Regions from separate parts of the Syntrophomonas sp. UBA1041 genome, predicted to be linked through region 1. Evidence: riboswitches for the same ligand, from Rfam matches in the RefSeq annotation. Region 1 holds a riboswitch; each other region holds the start of a gene.
What was found. Region 1 has a riboswitch for molybdenum cofactor ahead of B2633_RS16080 (ABC transporter substrate-binding protein). Riboswitches for the same ligand answer to the same signal wherever they lie in the genome.

Region 1 (4,215 bases):
CAGGGAAAAATAAGGGATATTCAGGATGGTTCGCCGGCCTAATACCAGGGTCATAGCTTTGATTTCGATGACCTTATCCATTGTTGCTTCTCCATTGCTGCAAGATAGTCAAGAGCGCGGTAACGCCGTAGGCCAGCAGAAGCAGAATAATGCTTAAGGCGATGGCCACATCGAAGTTGCCTTTGTTGACCTCCATAACCGTAGCCGTTGTCAACACCCTGGTCTGGCCTTTAATATTGCCGCCCACCATCATGGAAGCGCCAACCTCGGACACCACTCCTCCAAAACCAGCCATGACAGCAGCCAGCAGTCCCAACTTGGCTTCCTTGACCAGGCTCCATAACATCTGCAGGCGGTTGGCGCCTAGTGCCAGTAATTGCATCCGCAACCGGGGATTGATCTGCTGAATCGCCGCCAGGGTAAAACTGACCACTATCGGAGAGGCAATCACCGCCTGGGCGATGATGATCGCCAGAGGGGTATAAATGATATTCAAATCCCCAAAAGGGCCTGACCGCCATAAAAATATACTGACCCATAATCCTACCACTACTGGCGGCAGGCCCATGCCGAAATTAGCCAGACTGACAAGAAAATTGCGACCAGGGAACCGACCCAGGGCTAAAATGGCTCCCAGGGGAACACCGATTAAAACGCTTACCAGGGTGGCTGTTCCCGATACCTTGAGGGTAAGCCAGGTAACCTCCAATACTTCCGGATCCAAGGCGAACAGCATCTGAAATGCCTTGACCAGACCTTGCCAGATCAGTTCCACATGATCACCCCAAGCTATGAATTAATGGTTTATTTACCGAGATCCGCCTCATTCTTGCCGGCATCAGCATAGAACAGAGGCTGCCCGTATTCTGCCACCTTGAATTCCGAGATAATCTTCTGGGTGTCAGGCGCTATCATGAACTCGACAAAAGCCTTGGCGCCAGCCGCATTGACTTTGGGGAACTTCTCGGGGTTGACCTGCATGACATGATAGATATTCAACAGAGCTTTTTCGCCTTCCACCAGTATCGCCAGACTGAGGTTCTTCTTCTGAGCCAGGTAGGTGGCGCGGTCGGTCAGAGTATAGCCTTCCTTCTGCTGGGCTACGGTAAGGGTCTGTCCCATGCCCTGGCCGGTTTCCTGATATTTGTCACTCACGGTGGGGGTTATTCCGGCAGCTTTCCATAGATTCTTCTCCATAGTGTGGGTTCCGGAATTATCACCGCGAGAGATAAACAGGGCGCCTTTTTCATTGATTTTCTTGAAAGCCTCGGCAGCGGTCGCAGTTCCCTTTATCTGCGCGGGATCGCTCTCCGGTCCGACGATGATAAAATCGTTATGCATAACCAGCTGGTAATTGATGGCTTCGCCGTTATCCACTATCGGTTTCTCCTGAGAAGGTGCATGCGTCAGCAGCACATCGGCTTCGCCCTTCTGGCCCATAGTTATTGCTGCTCCGGTCCCGACCGCAACAGTTTTAACCACATATCCGGTCTTCTTTTCAAACTCCGGAACCAAGACATCCAACAGGCCGCTGTCCTGTGTACTGGTAGTAGTGGCCAAAATGACATCCTTGGTCTGTTCAGCAGCTGGGGGCGCTTGCTGCTGCGGCTGTTGCTGAGCACAGCCTACAATGCTTAATATGAATATTAATAGAATAGCCAGGGGTAAAAACCTTTTTTTCGACAACATTAATAGTCCCTCCCTAATATTACATTTCTAAGGCTATAGCTGTCCTCCATACGCATATACAAAAAGGTCAAACCCGCCATGAGCAGTTTCGACCCCGGGGATTGATCATCACTCTCCTTTCCAATGCGGGAGGCGCAGTCGTTTCCATCTGCCCCCATTGTCCTGCCCTCCATACTTACCATCAGCTGCAGGTGACCAGGATCGGAGCTAGATTTTTATAGGTATGTATGCAGTTTCAGCCGAAACATAAAGCCGAACCCGCAAATAAAGCAGATTCGGCTCTTAAGTCAGACCCAGTTACTCTCCTTTCCAAATGCGGGAGGCGCAGTCGTTTCCATCTGCACCCATCGTCCTGCCCTCCATACTCACCATCAGCTGCAGGTGGTCAGGATCGGAGAAAATATTCAATGTTATACTAACTTTCGGCAAAGGAAGACTTTTTCCTGCTATTTTTCCAAATTTTCCGTTTATACGCCATAGTGGCAAACATGTATAATCCCAATCTTATTTATGGAAGGTAATGGGTTCTGACTTACTGTGAAAATGTGGTTAAATAACCCAACATTCGCTTATACTTAACCTAGGACAAACTTGAAAGAAAGGATGGGGTTTTATGTCAAAAGGGAAAATTTTTGTGCGCGAACGCCGCAAGGTCCAAGAGGGCGAGAAGAAGCCCCGTTTTGTTGTGGTTGGTGTAGCTGGAATGGATTTGAGGCTGCATGCCAAGCACATCCGGCGCATGGAACTCGAGCAGATGGCCGCAGCATTGGGTGCTGAGATAATCTATCTGGAATCCGGCAAGGATGAAGAAGCAGACATCGATGAAGATTAGTAATAAAACTGGGGAAAGGCGGATTAGGCTGTGGCACTGATACGGGAAAGAGACAGTAAGAGACTGCACGTCAAAAGCAAATTAATGGGTGAGTCCCTGGTCAGCAAGAGCTTTTTGCAGGGTCTGGAGCAGAAGGAGCAATTCCGGGCCCTGCCGCAGGTGAGTGTAATAAAAATCGGCGGGCAAAGCATCACTGACATGGGCGCCAAAGCGGTGTTGCCCATCCTGCAGGAAATTGTGGCCAACGCGCCTGAACACAAGATGATTATATCCACCGGCGGCGGCACCCGCTCCCGCCATGTCTATTCCATCGCCATGGAATTGGGCATGCCCACCGGGGTTATAGCCAAACTGGGGCAGAGCGTCTCCGAGCAAAACGCCCTGATGCTCTCCACCCTCTTGATGCCTCATGGAGGAATAAAGGTCGGGCACGACGATATACCCAAACTGGCGGCTTATTTCTCGCAGGGATGCATCCCCGTCATTCACGGCATGCCCCCTTACGGATACTGGGAGCACCTCCCTGCCCAAGGCAGTCTGCCCCCCAACCGCACCGATGTAGGGGCTTACCTGCTTTCCGAGGTGATCGGCGCCCGACAGTGCATCTATATCAAAGATGTTGACGGCCTCTATGAGGATAACCCCAAATTATACCCTGAGGCGAAATTTATCCCCCGTATCGGCGCCCGGGAATTACAGGCCATGAAACTGGATGACCTGGTGGTGGAGTGGACGGTTTTGGATATGCTGACCCGCTCGCGCAGCGTCAAAGAAATACATATTGTCAATGGCCTGAAACCCGGCAATATAACCCGGGCTTTGAAAGGCGAACATGTAGGCACTATCATTTACAACGACGAAGAGAACTAGTGCTGTCACATACCTTAAATCCCGGCTTTCTTCTTCATGCCGCCACATTATGGTATAATGAAATATGATTTCGAACTAGGGCTTTGTCCACCTTGGTAAAGTGTGGTCTTTCCATCCCGGCATCGTGGTGGAAAGACCTTTTTGTTGAGGTTTTGACTGTTGAAGAGTCCCGTTCCGATAAAAACTCAGGGTTTTCTGGGGTTCTATTCTGAATAGGCCCTACTTATTCAAGCTTTGTAGAAACGGGGAGGGTGAATGATGAAACCTTTGATTCAGGTTTGCGGAGATCCTACAGTAGACTGGTTCCGCATACATAATGAAGATATTACCGTGCGCGGCGGGGTTTATTACTGGCAGCGCCACAAAGAAGATGACCGGGTGCGGCTCAGTTCGCAGCCGGGGGGTTTTGCCCTGGTACGACAGGTTCTGAAGGCCATGATCCCGGAGCAAATCGCGGCTGTGGAAGGCGCCCCCTTGGCTGAGAACCTGCTCAACCGTCCCAAAGACCGGCAGGTCACCACCTCCTGGACCTTGTGGAAAGAATTTTTCAATTCATCCGGCCATCGCAGCGCTTATCGCCTTTGGAAATGGCATGAATTTGAGCCGGCTAAATGGGATTATCAGACTGCCCGGCTTCAGGGCAACCCGGACCTGCTGTTGATTCAAGACAGCGGCCTGGGGTTTCGTCATTGTGAAGAAGGCTGGCCTGAAGCACTGAGCCTGGAGAGCCAAAACAGCGGCCTGCTTCCGGCACAGTTGATTATCAAGCTGGGTCAATATTATGATGGTCAGGCCAATCCCCTGCTGAATCGCATCGCGGAACT
Region 2 (4,215 bases), on a different contig from region 1:
CACGGCTACTTTGGAATCTTCCATTCCGTTCACTCCCCAAGGATTTCTTATACCTATTTTATCACAGAGCTGCCAGATTAAAAAGGCTGCTTGACAGGCCGTACAGATTGGACAGATCAGGCAGGCCGGAAAAGGAAGAACAGATATGTGACTTATGACTCATCCATGAACCGATACCGGTAGCCGATTGGCGGGTTCAAGTTCTCTTTGATAGTCCTGGGGTTGACCCAGCGTAGCATGTTGAGTTTGGATCCGGCCTTATCGTTGGTACCGGAAGCTCTGGCACCGCCAAAAGGCTGCTGGCCAATGACAGCTCCGGTAGGGCGATCATTAATATAAAAGTTGCCGGCAGCGTGCGCCAAGCGCTTTTCAAGCTCAACGATCGCACTACGAGACTGGGCAAAAACAGCGCCGGTCAACCCGTAGATTGAAGTGGAATCGCATAGATCCAGAGCGGCGTCCAAGCTTTCATCCGGATAGACATAAATTGTTAATACCGGGCCGAAGATTTCTTCCACCATGGTTTTGAAATGAGGGTTGGTCGTCACTATTACGGTTGGTTGGACGAAGTAGCCAACAGTGTCGTCACAGCCGCCACCGCAGATAACCTCCGCTTGGCCTGATTGTTTGGCGTAATCGATATATGATTTGATCGACTGATAGGCACCGGCATCAATCACTGCTCCCATGAAGTTCGTGAAATCCTCAACGTCGCCCATTTTGATTGAGTTGACTTCTTCGATCAGTCGCTTTTTTACTTCAGGCCAGATGCTGCAGGGAATATATGCCCGGGAAGCTGCCGAGCATTTCTGTCCCTGAAACTCGAAGGCACCTCTCACCAGAGCGGTTACCAGCGGTTCAATAGCAGCGGAAGGATGGGCAAACACAAAGTCCTTGCCGCCAGTTTCCCCAACCAACTTGGGGTAAGAACGGTAATTAGGCAGGTTTTTGGCGACCGAAAGCCACATCGATTGGAATGTCGCCGTGGATCCAGTAAAGTGCAAACCGGCAAACCAAGGATGTGAAAAAGTGCCTTCTCCGATTATATTGCCTGGACCGGGGATGAAGTTAATGACTCCGGGGGGTAGACCGGCTTCCTGAAGAACCTGCATTACCTGATAGGAAGAATACACCGCGGAAGAAGCCGGTTTCCAAAGCACCACATTTCCTGCGATGGCAGCGCTGGTAGGCAGATTGCCTGCTATCGAAGTAAAGTTAAAAGGTGTCACCGCCAGCACGAAACCTTCCAAAGGCCTGTACTCCATACGGTTCCAGGAACCTCGCGCCGAGATTGGCTGTTCAGCATAAATCTCGTTCATAAAATATGTGTTGAAACGCAGCATATCCGCAAGTTCGCAGACTACATCAATTTCCGCCTGATGGGCTGTCTTGCTCTGGCATAACATTGTGCCGGCGTTCAACGTACTGCGGCCAGGACCGGCGATTATTTCAGCTGCCTTAAGAAAGATAGCGGCACGATGCTCCCAGGGCATAGATTCCCATTCCCGGCGCGCGGCAAGCGCAGCCTTGATCGCTTCTTGCACTTCATTCTCGCCAGCCATGTGAAATGTACCGATTACGCAGTCTTTGCGATGGGGTATAACGCATTTGGCAGTTCGGCCGGTATATATTTTGCGGCTGCCGATAACCAGAGGTATTTCAACCTCACTCTTTCCAAGCCGGGCAAGGTGTTTCTTAAGTTCATCCCGTTCCTGGCCTCCGGGCGTATATGTTAATTCCGGTTCGTTCATCGGTTTGCTGATTTTAAAAATTCCATTAGGCAATATTTTTCACCTCAACTGTTTACTAGGTACTTAGCCTGAGTACGCTTGATGATGTTAGTGCCGTTAGAAAATTGCGTTTGCAGTCTGGTTTTCCGTGTGTTCCAAAAGGTTGAAAATGAAAACGGAAAACAGAAAGCCAGGCTAACGCATGGTATTTGCGCTTAACCCGGCTCGATTTTTAGAAAACTCAAATAGCCCACTCTCCTTTCCAAAAGGGAGGCGCAACCGTTTCCAATTGCACCCTATCGGCTATGACGCCATATCCTTGCGACTGCAGGCGACATAGCTCGGAGAAGGTTTGTCAATTTTTATTTTTTTGGTACTCAAGACTATGCAACTTTTGCATACGATGATTCGCTGCCCCACAGCCAATATCCTTTACAGTTTGGCTGGCGGTTCTACTCTGGGTTGTCGGGCTTGACAGTAAGGCTGGATGAAGGTAGAATGTGAGTATCACAAGTTATACAAATTATACAAGACATACAAGTTATCTAGAATATGCATGTAATACAAGTTGTACTGGTTATACGAGAAATTTGGGCAAAACTTTAGTAAGGGCAAATTGGCCGCATCGCAATCCGGATCGCATTATCCGCGACAACTAGACCCCCAGTCTAAGTTGGGGTAATAATGTCGACGGACATCGGCTGCACAACGCCATAAATGGGGGTGTTTTGAATGGAGAGACCAGATGGAAAATTCATGAGCACTGTTAAAGTGGGGGAGAAAGGGCAAATCGTAATTCCAAAAGGAGCGCGGGATATCTTTAATATTAAGCCCGGCGACACATTGCTGCTGCTTGCCGACAAAGAGCGGGGCATTGCTATTGTGCGCAACGAAGAGTTTATACAATTTGCTAACGCCATTTTCGCAGCACAGGGAAAACCGGAGGAAGAGCAAGAATGAGTGCAATTATCACCACGGATTTAACCAAGAAATATGGTGTACGCACTGTTGTTGATCGACTGAGTATGACAATTGAGCAAGGTGAGCTTTTTTCTTTGCTGGGTGTCAATGGGGCCGGTAAGACAACCACAATTAAGATGCTCTGTGGCCTAAGCAAACCGACCAGCGGCGATGCGCAATTGCTTGGCGACAGCATCGTCAGTGATCCGTATGCTGTCAAGAGCAAAATCAATATTTCCCCTCAGGAAACCGCCGTTGCCCCTAACCTGATTGTCGCAGAGAATCTGGAGACTATTGCGCGCTTATACGGCCGCAGCAAGAAAGAGGCGGCCGAAAAGGCGGACGAAATGATCCGGCGCTTTGGTATGTCCGATATTGCCAGAGACAGGGCGAAGACACTCTCCGGAGGATGGCAGAGGCGGCTCAGTATCGCCATGGCTCTCATTTCAGATCCCCAGATTCTGTTTTTGGACGAACCGACTCTAGGGTTGGACGTCTTGGCCAGACGTGAGTTGTGGGGCGTAATCCGCAGTCTGAAAGGCAAAGTAACGATCATTCTGACAACACATTATCTGGAAGAAGCCGAGGCATTGTCAGACAGAATTGCCATCATGGCCAAAGGCCGACTCAAAGCAGTTGGAACTGCCCAGGAGCTGATGGCTGGCACTCACACGCAAAAGTTCGAAGATGCATTTGTAGCGCTGGCTGCTGAAAGCGGGGTTGAATTATGAAATCATTGGCATTTGCTGCACGCAATCGTAAAGAATTGCTCAGAGATCCGCTCAATCTGGCTTTTGGCCTTGGGTTTCCCCTGGTTTTGATGCTGCTGCTTTCTGCTATTCAGGCAAATATTCCAGTCAGCCTGTTTGAAATTGAAAAACTTGCTCCTGGTCTGGCAGTTTTTGGCCTGTCTTTTATCTCTCTTTTCTCTGGCACCTTAATCGCCAAAGACCGGGGTACATCATTTCTGATGCGTTTATTTGCCTCGCCCCTGTCGGCGTCTGATTTTATTCTGGGATATACCATGCCGCTTTTTCCGATGGCGATTTTGCAGAGTATGGCCTGTTTTGGCGCTGCATTTTTCCTGGGCATGGCAGTGAAAGTCAATGTACTGATCGCACTTATAACGCTCATTCCCGCAGCAGTCCTGTTTATTGCTATCGGACTACTGGCAGGCAGTCTGCTTAATGATAAACAGGTTGGCGGTATTTGCGGCGCATTGCTGACTAATTTGAGTGCCTGGCTGAGTGGCACATGGTTTGATCTGAACTTGGTGGGAGGAGCCTTCAAGACTGTGGCTGACGCACTGCCTTTTGTGCATGCGGTTAATGCCGCCAGGGCCGCTGTTTCAGGCAATTATGCCGCCATTTTCCCGGACCTCTGGTGGGTGATTGGTTACGCAACCGGTATACTGGCATTAGCTGTCATTGTATTCCGGAGGAAAATGAGCAGTGATGCTAAGTAGATTTTTTTAAGAGATCGCACAATAACAAATGTAAACTGTACATCTTACCTATCATAATCG
Region 3 (4,215 bases), on a different contig from region 1:
TTCTACCGTTACCTTGCTTCCCGTTGTATCGGTAGATGCTCCAACTAAAGCCGGTACAGGCTGTTCGACCTTCAGGGCCTGATACAGCACGGTCGTCCCGCTGGTATCGTAGATGGTGATCCCATAGCTGCCGTCTACCGGAGCGGTTATCTGGTTGGAGGCCAATAGAGCATCAACTGCCTGTTGGGCGCTTTCTTGATCGGTAATAACTACACCGTTCAGAGTTGCCCCAATCATCGCTTCTATCTTTGAATTAATGATATTATTGGCCAGAGTGGCGATGCCCGCTTCGATCTTGATATTGGCGCCGGAAGCAAAAGTGTTGCCGGTTAAGGTCAGCTTCTTGCCATACCCTGGCTTACCTTTGTTTACGGCGGATGTAGTCGCAAATAAAACGTAATTCTTTACCGGAGAAAAGCTGCAGTTACTGGCAACTATGTCATACGCCCCGGTTGTATCATTCTCCGAAGCATAAATGATATACTGAAAGCCTTCTGTATTCTGAAAAATAACATTTTCAAAATTCAGGCTGCGGCTATTGGCAAGATTTACTACTCTTTGTACTGTGGATACATTATTGCCATCCACTATCAGGTTGCCCATATCCAATCTGGCAGTACTGAACGATAACATATAAATTCCACTAAAATCCGGTACGATTTTTTTATTGTGACAGTCAATAATTCCCAGATCCACTGAAACATCTACATATTTTTTCAGCACAATGGTTTTTACCAGTTCCCTATTTAAAGCATATCTAAACTCGGTAAGGGAACTGACAGGCGCTGTCTCCGTCCAGCGCACGGTAAGGTTGTATTCCTTAGTGTCTGTCACTGTGCCACATGTGATAGTTTCGGTCAGTTTTACAGCAACAGAATCGGCATCAGGTTTGGTTACCGTAAAAGTATTTGCCTTTAATGGACTTAGGACATCAGTATTGGAAGACTCGAAGGTAACTGTGGCAGCACCATAAGGTGCACTCTTGATCTCTAGGTTCTGGGTCACACTGTCAACGCCGTCCCCTTCCGCAAAGCTAACCAGTTCCATCGCTTTGATGGCTGCCACTGTTCCGGCATCGTCCGCTACCGTAACAGTAACTTCCGGCGAAAAGTCAGATACGTTGTCATACCAGTCCCGGGTCTTCATGCTGTAGCGATAGGTGTTGCCTGGTTGAACTGTTTTATCGCTGTATGAATAATACTTATCATAATGTCCTTGTGTAGCACTACTATTAGGATTCGGCAAATTAAGCAGCAAGACTCCATCGCGATAAATATCGAAGCTGCTAATTCCTGAAGGATCTACAGTTTGTACTCCATCAACTCTGGGAGCATTGATCCTGAACTTCACTTCGTTTGACAATATAGAAGTTAAGTCCAGTGTATACGTGCTTGCATGGGTATCCTCAAAAAGTGCGAAATGCCCGATCCCATCCCGGTAATTCCACGCATTGGACTGCAAAGCTTTTCCGCCATTCACCCCATCAACAAGTTTCGGGTAGCCTTCAGCGGCTTTCTGGGTCCTCCAATTAGGCGGAGGGACAGCCCAGTAAATGGAAGACTTTGCCGGATCCATTCCTTCCTTTAGGGGAAGGCTAAGAAGCACATTGCCCCTAAAACCATAGCTAAATTGAAGTTTAACAACTTTCCCGATGTTCAGCCCCGGAATAGGATCCTGCTGTACCTCTGTTACCGTCAATGTCGCGCCTGGAGTAACCTCCGATTGCGACAGGTCGGCTACAATGCCGCCCTCAAAAATCATTGGGTTAACCGTGTCAACTACCGCAGGAACGCCCAGCGGCAATACCTGAGATGTTGGGTCTGCTGCTGCCAGGGTTGTCAGCTGAGTGCTGGGCCCGTTCGTACTCCAGTTTCCGTCCGCATCTCCTGCTTCCACTTTGAAGGTATAGTCAGTGTCGGCATCAAGGCTGTTGATGCTACATTCATAAACGGCGCCACTCACCGTGGCAGCTACGGAATTATCTTCCGTGTTATAAACTTTGTAATCTGTAACACCGGCATCATCTGTTGCTGGTGTCCAGGTCAAGGTTGCGCCGGTCTGGGTCACGTCACTGGCACTCAGAGTTGCATCTTCCGGCCACTGGGGCACTTGATCGTTCCCGTATTCCGGCAACTCCTGAGGGGTCTGATCAGGTACTGCTAGGGTTGTCAACTGAATGCTGGGCCCGTTCGCACTCCAATTCCCGGCAGCATTGCCGGCTTCCACCTTGAAGGTATAGTCGGTGCCGGCATCAAGGCTGTCGATGCTACATTCATAAACGGCGCCGCTCACAGTGGCAGCCACGGAATTGTTGTTCACGTCGTAAATTCTATAATCTGTAACACCTGTATCATCCGCTGCAGGTGTCCAGGTAAGGGTAGCCCCGGTCTGGGTCACTTCACTGGCGCTCAGGGTTGCATCTTCCGACCACTGGGGTACTTGATCGTTCCCGTATGTCGGTAACACATTGAAAACCATTGATATCATAAAAACTAGCATTGTCAAGATGGCTATCTTCGACCTGGTCGAACCTCTTAAACCCAATTCTCATTCCCTCCCCATTCTTTTTCTAACAAACAACCAGCAGAATAAATCGGATAAATAGATCCCCCGTTCGTACGTACTTTTCTATTAAACCTCCTCTCTGTTGCCGATAATATGATAATTGCTCCAAGCTTAGGTTTACTTTTATTGAAGCGTTTGGGTATATCTCCCCATAAAAACCAAAAACCCGGCGGAAAGACGCCGGGTTAAGATGACCTGATAGACTAGTCACCAGCAGCCAGTTCAATAGGAAAGGCGGACTGCGAAAAGCAGTCCGCCCTTGATCTGGCCGAATTCAGCTTCTCCTTTCCACAGTGGGGGGCACACCCGTTTCCCAGTATACCGTAACGCCCTGAAAACCATGGTCTATTACTTTAGGTCGTCAGGTTCGGAGCATATTAAATTGGTAGCTGTTATGGTTAGAAAACCATTATCCCGAAACCGCCTTACAGCATATCCCCTTTAACGCCGTCCAATATGTTCCTATAGGTATACTAATTTATATCTATAGGCATCTTTATTAGATACTAACATAACATAATAAAATATTACATAAAATATTTATTTTATTTATTTATCCTTGTTTATGTTAGTTTGGCATTAAAAATATATCCATGAAAAGTCTTCCTGTATGGCAAGTATTGTATATTTCTTTAAATCATGGCATAATCCGTTACTAGAGAGGTGGTTAATTGATGGACTTTGGGAGCCGCTTGAAACAGCTCAGGGAAGGCCGGAAGCTTTCAACCTCCAAGCTTTCCAAGCAATCCGGTCTGAGCCAGTCTTTTATCTGGAGAATTGAATCGGGAGAAAAGCAGCCTACCTTAGAGACCTTGAAGAAACTGTCCCAGGGGCTGGGGATGAGTTTAGGCGAACTGCTGGGCCAGGACTTGATGAGCAAACCCCAATCGTCAAAGATCAACCGGATCGCCAGCAATATACGGAGACTGCCGCCGGAGCAGGTGGATGCCCTTGATTTATTTATCGCCTCGCTGAGCGATGGACACGGCTCCGGCGAGCACACCTTAGCCTTAAAGGCGATCAACCTCAACCATTCCGAACCGGATGGTTTTGAAATAGAGCTGGTCTTCTCGGCCAATGTCTCCGCGGTTATGGAGCACAGAATACCGGACGGCATGAAAAGAAATCTGGAGTGTTTCCGCCTGTTTGACCAAAACATGAAGGAAGTGCCCATCGAGCTCATACCGGGTAACAAGCGAATGTATGGCAAAATGGCCGGAAGGACGTTTATTGTCAGGCCTCTTTCCCGGCTGGCTGATAGAAAGGCCTATAAGATTTCAATATCCAAATTCCTGCAGGCCAATAACTACAGTTATCTGAAAGAAGACCACACCATCCTGTTTTCAAAACGGGAAATCATGGACATCACACCCTTTAACCAGGAATTGTGCAATTCGTATCTTTCCTTGATGCTGGTCCGCAGCAATATTGCGTCCGGCGCCGAGAATGTCCCGGTTGACAAGGATATTAAGCTGACCTTTTCCAACAACATCATTGCCGAAGCAGTACGGGAAAACAATCTGCAGTGCTTCTCTTTGGAAAGCAGCAAGAAGCAGCCGGTCGACATCAAGATCATTATGGCGGAGCCCGATGATGATTCCGAAAGGCAAAAGGAAATTATCATCCATCCCCAACAGGCCCTGCAAAGCA
Region 4 (4,215 bases), on a different contig from region 1:
ATTCCGCGACAGGGCGGCTCTGGCTCTATATGACGGGGTTATCGCTTCGCTTCATGAAATGGTGTCTGCAGAGCCATAAAGCCAGTATCTTAATCACCGGCAACCATCATTTTCAAGTATGTATCGCTACCGTAAGATAAATCCATATGACACCGTAAACTACTTATAGGTATTTACATAATGAAATGACTTTTTGGTTAACGAAGCGAAGTAATTGAAAGAAGGGAAATAATGAAAAGGCTATTAACGTCCGGTATCGTATTACTATTAATGCTTTTTGCTGTAAGTACAGGCGTTTTAGCGAATACGGATGAAGGCGATTATGATGCTCGTGAAAAATTGAGGAATGAAGGGGTCTGGCTGACTCCTGAAGAAAGCGCACAGCAGAAAGCCGAATTGGACAGCTTGTTGGATGCGTTAGATCATGCTGCAAATATGAAAGAAGGCCAGGTGATGGTTCCCATCCGCTGGGCGGCTGAGCAATTGGGAGCAAGTTCTGTAGAATGGGACTTAAAAACCCGGACAATAACCATTAAAACCCCGCAGGACTTTTATAGTATGGAGAAACTGGCCTCTTATGCCAATGCTCTGCAATTAAATGCAACCGAACAGAATGAACAAATCTGGCCACTCCCGGATAGGGCCAAAGAGCTGGATCTATCCTATGCTGTGAGCAAAAAATGGGTTTTAGAACTGCCCCGGGAGGGATCATCAAATCCAACCCGGCCCTTTGATTATATCAGCATACGTATTGTCAGCGATGATGGTCTCTATGAACACAGTTCGGTAGTACACAGTGCCGAAAACCGTCAGGGTCATTATTACCTGCCCATGGACTGGGTGGAATACCTGTTTAATGCCCGGATCAATTACAATCAAACCACCAATATGTTCTTCATTCAAACCCCCGATCTAGACAAAATCAAAGCCGATATTGCCCGCATAGAAAATGCCCTTATTCCAGCCAGTGCGGATGAAGCCATAAAATTGTGGGGCCGGGGTGAACAAACCCGCAACGGGGCTCTGCAATATTTGGCATTGTCGCCCCAACTGCGCCAGGAAGCAGATAAAAGCAGCTATGTTCGTCAATCATACTGGGTCACCGGCGGTTCCAGTCCCCGGGTGGGGCCGATAAGCATAGACAGTCGGGATCAAGTCAAGGCTACCAGGGTCGAGTATACTCTCTCTTTCCCGGAAATCACCTCTGCCCCGCCCCATACCACCGCAAGAGAAAAGCTGGTGGTGGAGAAGCTTGTCAATGATGGCAAAGAAGGCTGGTTCATAACCCAGATACTGCAGTCCAGCGGCTATGGGATTATTGACGGCTTTTATGAAAGCAACAGCTATGAAAATGAAAAATTCGGTTTTTCCTTGCTAATACCGCAGGATTTTATGGATGCGGTTGAAATAAAGGCAGGGAGCGACTGCATCTATTTCGTTAATAAAGAGATCCAAGCCCTGCTCCCGGAACATATTTTTGGGGTGGTGGGACGAATTGAAATCTATGATAAAGAAAAATTCGCCAGGGATATTATTCAGCAGGGAGCGGATATATACGGACTGAGATATCTGGGAGAGAACGAAAAGTACTATTTTGGTTACGCCCATGCCACAGATGTTCAAGTTCCGCCTGAGGCTTCGCAGGAGTTAATAGAACAATATAGATCGATGGAGGAAAAGTTCGACCAGATCATTAAGACATTTAAATTAATCAACACTACTGAACTTAATTAAGCTCCGGCAAATAATACATTAAAGCAATTTGAAAGACCGGGTGAGTGCCTACCCGTCTAACCATGACAAAACCAACAGAAATCTAACCAGTATGTTAATTTTTGATGAGATGGAATGCTGAAGTTGACAAAAGGGTACGTCCCTTAGTCTCAGGCAGGATTTTTGCCGTTAATGACGAATAATGCAATAAATAATTGAATAGTCTCCGAGCCTTTTCGCCTAAAGAGCGTTCCAAGGGGATCAGGCCGTCAGGGTGGTTTGGGAAACTGAGTTGCCTCCCAGTGTGGAAAGGAGATAAGCGGAATCGGCCATTTATCGGCGGACTGTTTGTCGCAGTTCGCCTTTATTTGTAGTATGAACTTTCCTATGATGTCGTCTATCAAGAGGCAGGCAGGTCGCAGTTGTCTCCAGGTTCTGTGCCGATTAATGCTTGATGCTATAAGGCTATTGTCGCCCGGCGGTTCTTTCTTGCCGGGCGTTTTGTAGTTTCTACCGTGGTATTTCTAAAAGAGGAGGTGTATAAGAGTCTGAAGCATTATTCAGGTGTTGCGGGCGGCTGGTTCGGTGATTGACAGCATTTGCAGTGGCGGCTAATTGGGGCAATGGCAGATCGCAACAGTGGTTTCGGGTTTCCGACCGAAAGGTTGGCGGGTTTTTATCCATCGAATACATAAAAGTCCATTGCGGCCTTGCGTTATAGGAATATCTTCCGAGGTTTGGCACCAATTTGGAAAGGCGATAACAGGTGATCGAATTAAACGATATCGGCAAAAGTTATGGAAAACTGGAAATAATTAAAAACTTTTCTTGTGTATTCCGATCAGGTGAGTTCGTGTGCATCTGCGGCCCCTCAGGTATTGGCAAGACTACCCTTTTGCAATTGATCGCCGGTCTGGAAAAACCTGAATACGGGAGCATCCAATACCGGAGCCAGCATATCGCTTATGTTTTTCAGGAATCCCGGCTGATTCCCTGGTGCAATGTTTTGGAGAACATCGAGATCGGCTTATATGCTCTGATGCCCGAGGACAGAAGGGAACGGAGGAGCATCTCCGAAAAACTGGCGCTGAAGGTTGGCCTGGATGGATTTCAGTCTTACTACCCGTCTCAGTTGAGTGGAGGCATGAAACAGAGGGTTTCCCTGGCCAGGGCGTTTGCCATCGAACCGGATATCCTGCTTCTGGATGAACCTTTCAGCTCATTAAATGATGAATTGCGGGAGGCGATGTGCAGATACCTGGTAAAACTCCTGGCCTTTAAACCCCGCACCTCGATTATGGTAACCCATAATATCGAAGAAGCTGTGCGCTTGGCGGACAGGATCATCTTCCTGCGCAACCGTCCCTGCGAAATTGTGTTGGACTTCTCTATAAGCACAGCCTTGCAAGACCGCGATATGAAATTCAGACTTGAACAGATCGAAAAGATCCAGGCACTGATTAATTAATGATGGAGAAAAGGGAGGATATCATGAACTTCGGAGTAAAAAGGATACTGGCAGGCTTAATAGTATTGACTCTGGCTCTCAGCCTAACTGGCTGCGCAAAGACCACCCCGAAGATGCAGGAGCTGCAAATCGCCGCTTCTCAAGGTGCAGGCAGCTACCCCCTGGCGCCTATGGTGGAGAACAATGCCCTTAAAGACATGGCTGACAAGACCGTCATCGTGCCCTGGGTTACCAGCGAGCAGCTCTCTGCCATGGTCACCTCCAACCAGGCGCAGTTCGCAATCACTCCTATAACCAATGCCCTGATGCTATATAATAAAGGGGCTGATTTAAAGCTGGTCAATGTTGCAGTCTGGGGCATGTTGTATATATTGAGCGCCGATGACAGTGTAAAAACCATCGCTGATCTCAAAGGCAAAGAAATAGCCGTCACCGGCGGCGGTACCAGCTATCACGGCAACATATTAAGACACATTCTCATTAAAAATAATCTTGACCCCGATAAAGACCTCACCATAATCAATATGGATATGGCAGAAGCCTCTTCAAAACTGGCTACCGGAGCCATAAAACTCGCTCTGTCCAACGAACCCAATTCTACTATAACCATAGCCAATGCTCTTAAAGGAAATATTACTGTGACCCGGGCCATCGATTTGCAGGTCGAATGGGGCAAAGCCGTAGGGAGTAATAACGCCCGTATACCACAGGCCGGACTGATCGTCGTGGGTGACAATGCCCAGAATAAAGCGCTGGTAGATGCAGTCTCGAAGCAATTCGCAGAGGGGGCCGGGTGGATCAATGAGAATCCTGCTCAGGCTGGGCCCCTGGTAGAAAAATATTTCCCTAAAATGAAGGCTGCCGCGGTCGAGAATTCTTTGACTTACGCCAGACTTGAACCCCTGGCCGGTGCCGAGTGCAAGCAGGAGATCAACGCATTTTTAAATGAGTTTCTCCAGACGGCTCCCCCGGCATCTATAGGGGGGAAACTACCGGATGATGGTTTTTATTACTAAGGTGATCACCGACCGGAA

Region 2: another riboswitch for molybdenum cofactor. It lies ahead of pruA (L-glutamate gamma-semialdehyde dehydrogenase); the one in region 1 lies ahead of B2633_RS16080 (ABC transporter substrate-binding protein).
Region 3: another riboswitch for molybdenum cofactor. It lies ahead of B2633_RS12165 (hemoblobin-interacting domain-containing protein); the one in region 1 lies ahead of B2633_RS16080 (ABC transporter substrate-binding protein).
Region 4: another riboswitch for molybdenum cofactor. It lies ahead of B2633_RS03530 (ABC transporter ATP-binding protein); the one in region 1 lies ahead of B2633_RS16080 (ABC transporter substrate-binding protein).

The regions. Positions count from the first base shown of each region.
Region 1 covers NZ_DCEA01000107.1:116,160-120,374, reverse strand. The annotation lists gene B2633_RS16090 (ABC transporter ATP-binding protein) at 1-81, opposite strand, end outside; gene B2633_RS16085 (ABC transporter permease) at 74-775, opposite strand; gene B2633_RS16080 (ABC transporter substrate-binding protein) at 805-1,689, opposite strand; molybdenum cofactor riboswitch at 1,787-1,908, opposite strand; molybdenum cofactor riboswitch at 1,976-2,098, opposite strand; gene B2633_RS16075 (hypothetical protein) at 2,303-2,521, shown strand; gene B2633_RS16070 (amino acid kinase family protein) at 2,552-3,391, shown strand; gene B2633_RS16065 (ATP-binding protein) at 3,650-4,215, shown strand, end outside.
Region 2 covers NZ_DCEA01000087.1:5,667-9,881, forward strand. The annotation lists gene B2633_RS12790 (hypothetical protein) at 1-24, opposite strand, end outside; gene pruA (L-glutamate gamma-semialdehyde dehydrogenase) at 153-1,751, opposite strand; molybdenum cofactor riboswitch at 1,970-2,089, opposite strand; gene B2633_RS12800 (AbrB/MazE/SpoVT family DNA-binding domain-containing protein) at 2,463-2,690, shown strand; gene B2633_RS12805 (ABC transporter ATP-binding protein) at 2,687-3,421, shown strand; gene B2633_RS12810 (ABC transporter permease) at 3,418-4,155, shown strand.
Region 3 covers NZ_DCEA01000080.1:14,263-18,477, forward strand. The annotation lists gene B2633_RS12165 (hemoblobin-interacting domain-containing protein) at 1-2,487, opposite strand, end outside; molybdenum cofactor riboswitch at 2,831-2,950, opposite strand; gene B2633_RS12170 (Ig-like domain-containing protein) at 3,240-4,215, shown strand, end outside.
Region 4 covers NZ_DCEA01000016.1:25,210-29,424, reverse strand. The annotation lists gene B2633_RS03540 (N-acetylmuramoyl-L-alanine amidase) at 1-79, shown strand, start outside; gene B2633_RS03535 (stalk domain-containing protein) at 232-1,734, shown strand; molybdenum cofactor riboswitch at 1,926-2,044, shown strand; gene B2633_RS03530 (ABC transporter ATP-binding protein) at 2,480-3,181, shown strand; gene B2633_RS03525 (ABC transporter substrate-binding protein) at 3,205-4,197, shown strand; gene B2633_RS03520 (ABC transporter permease) at 4,178-4,215, shown strand, end outside.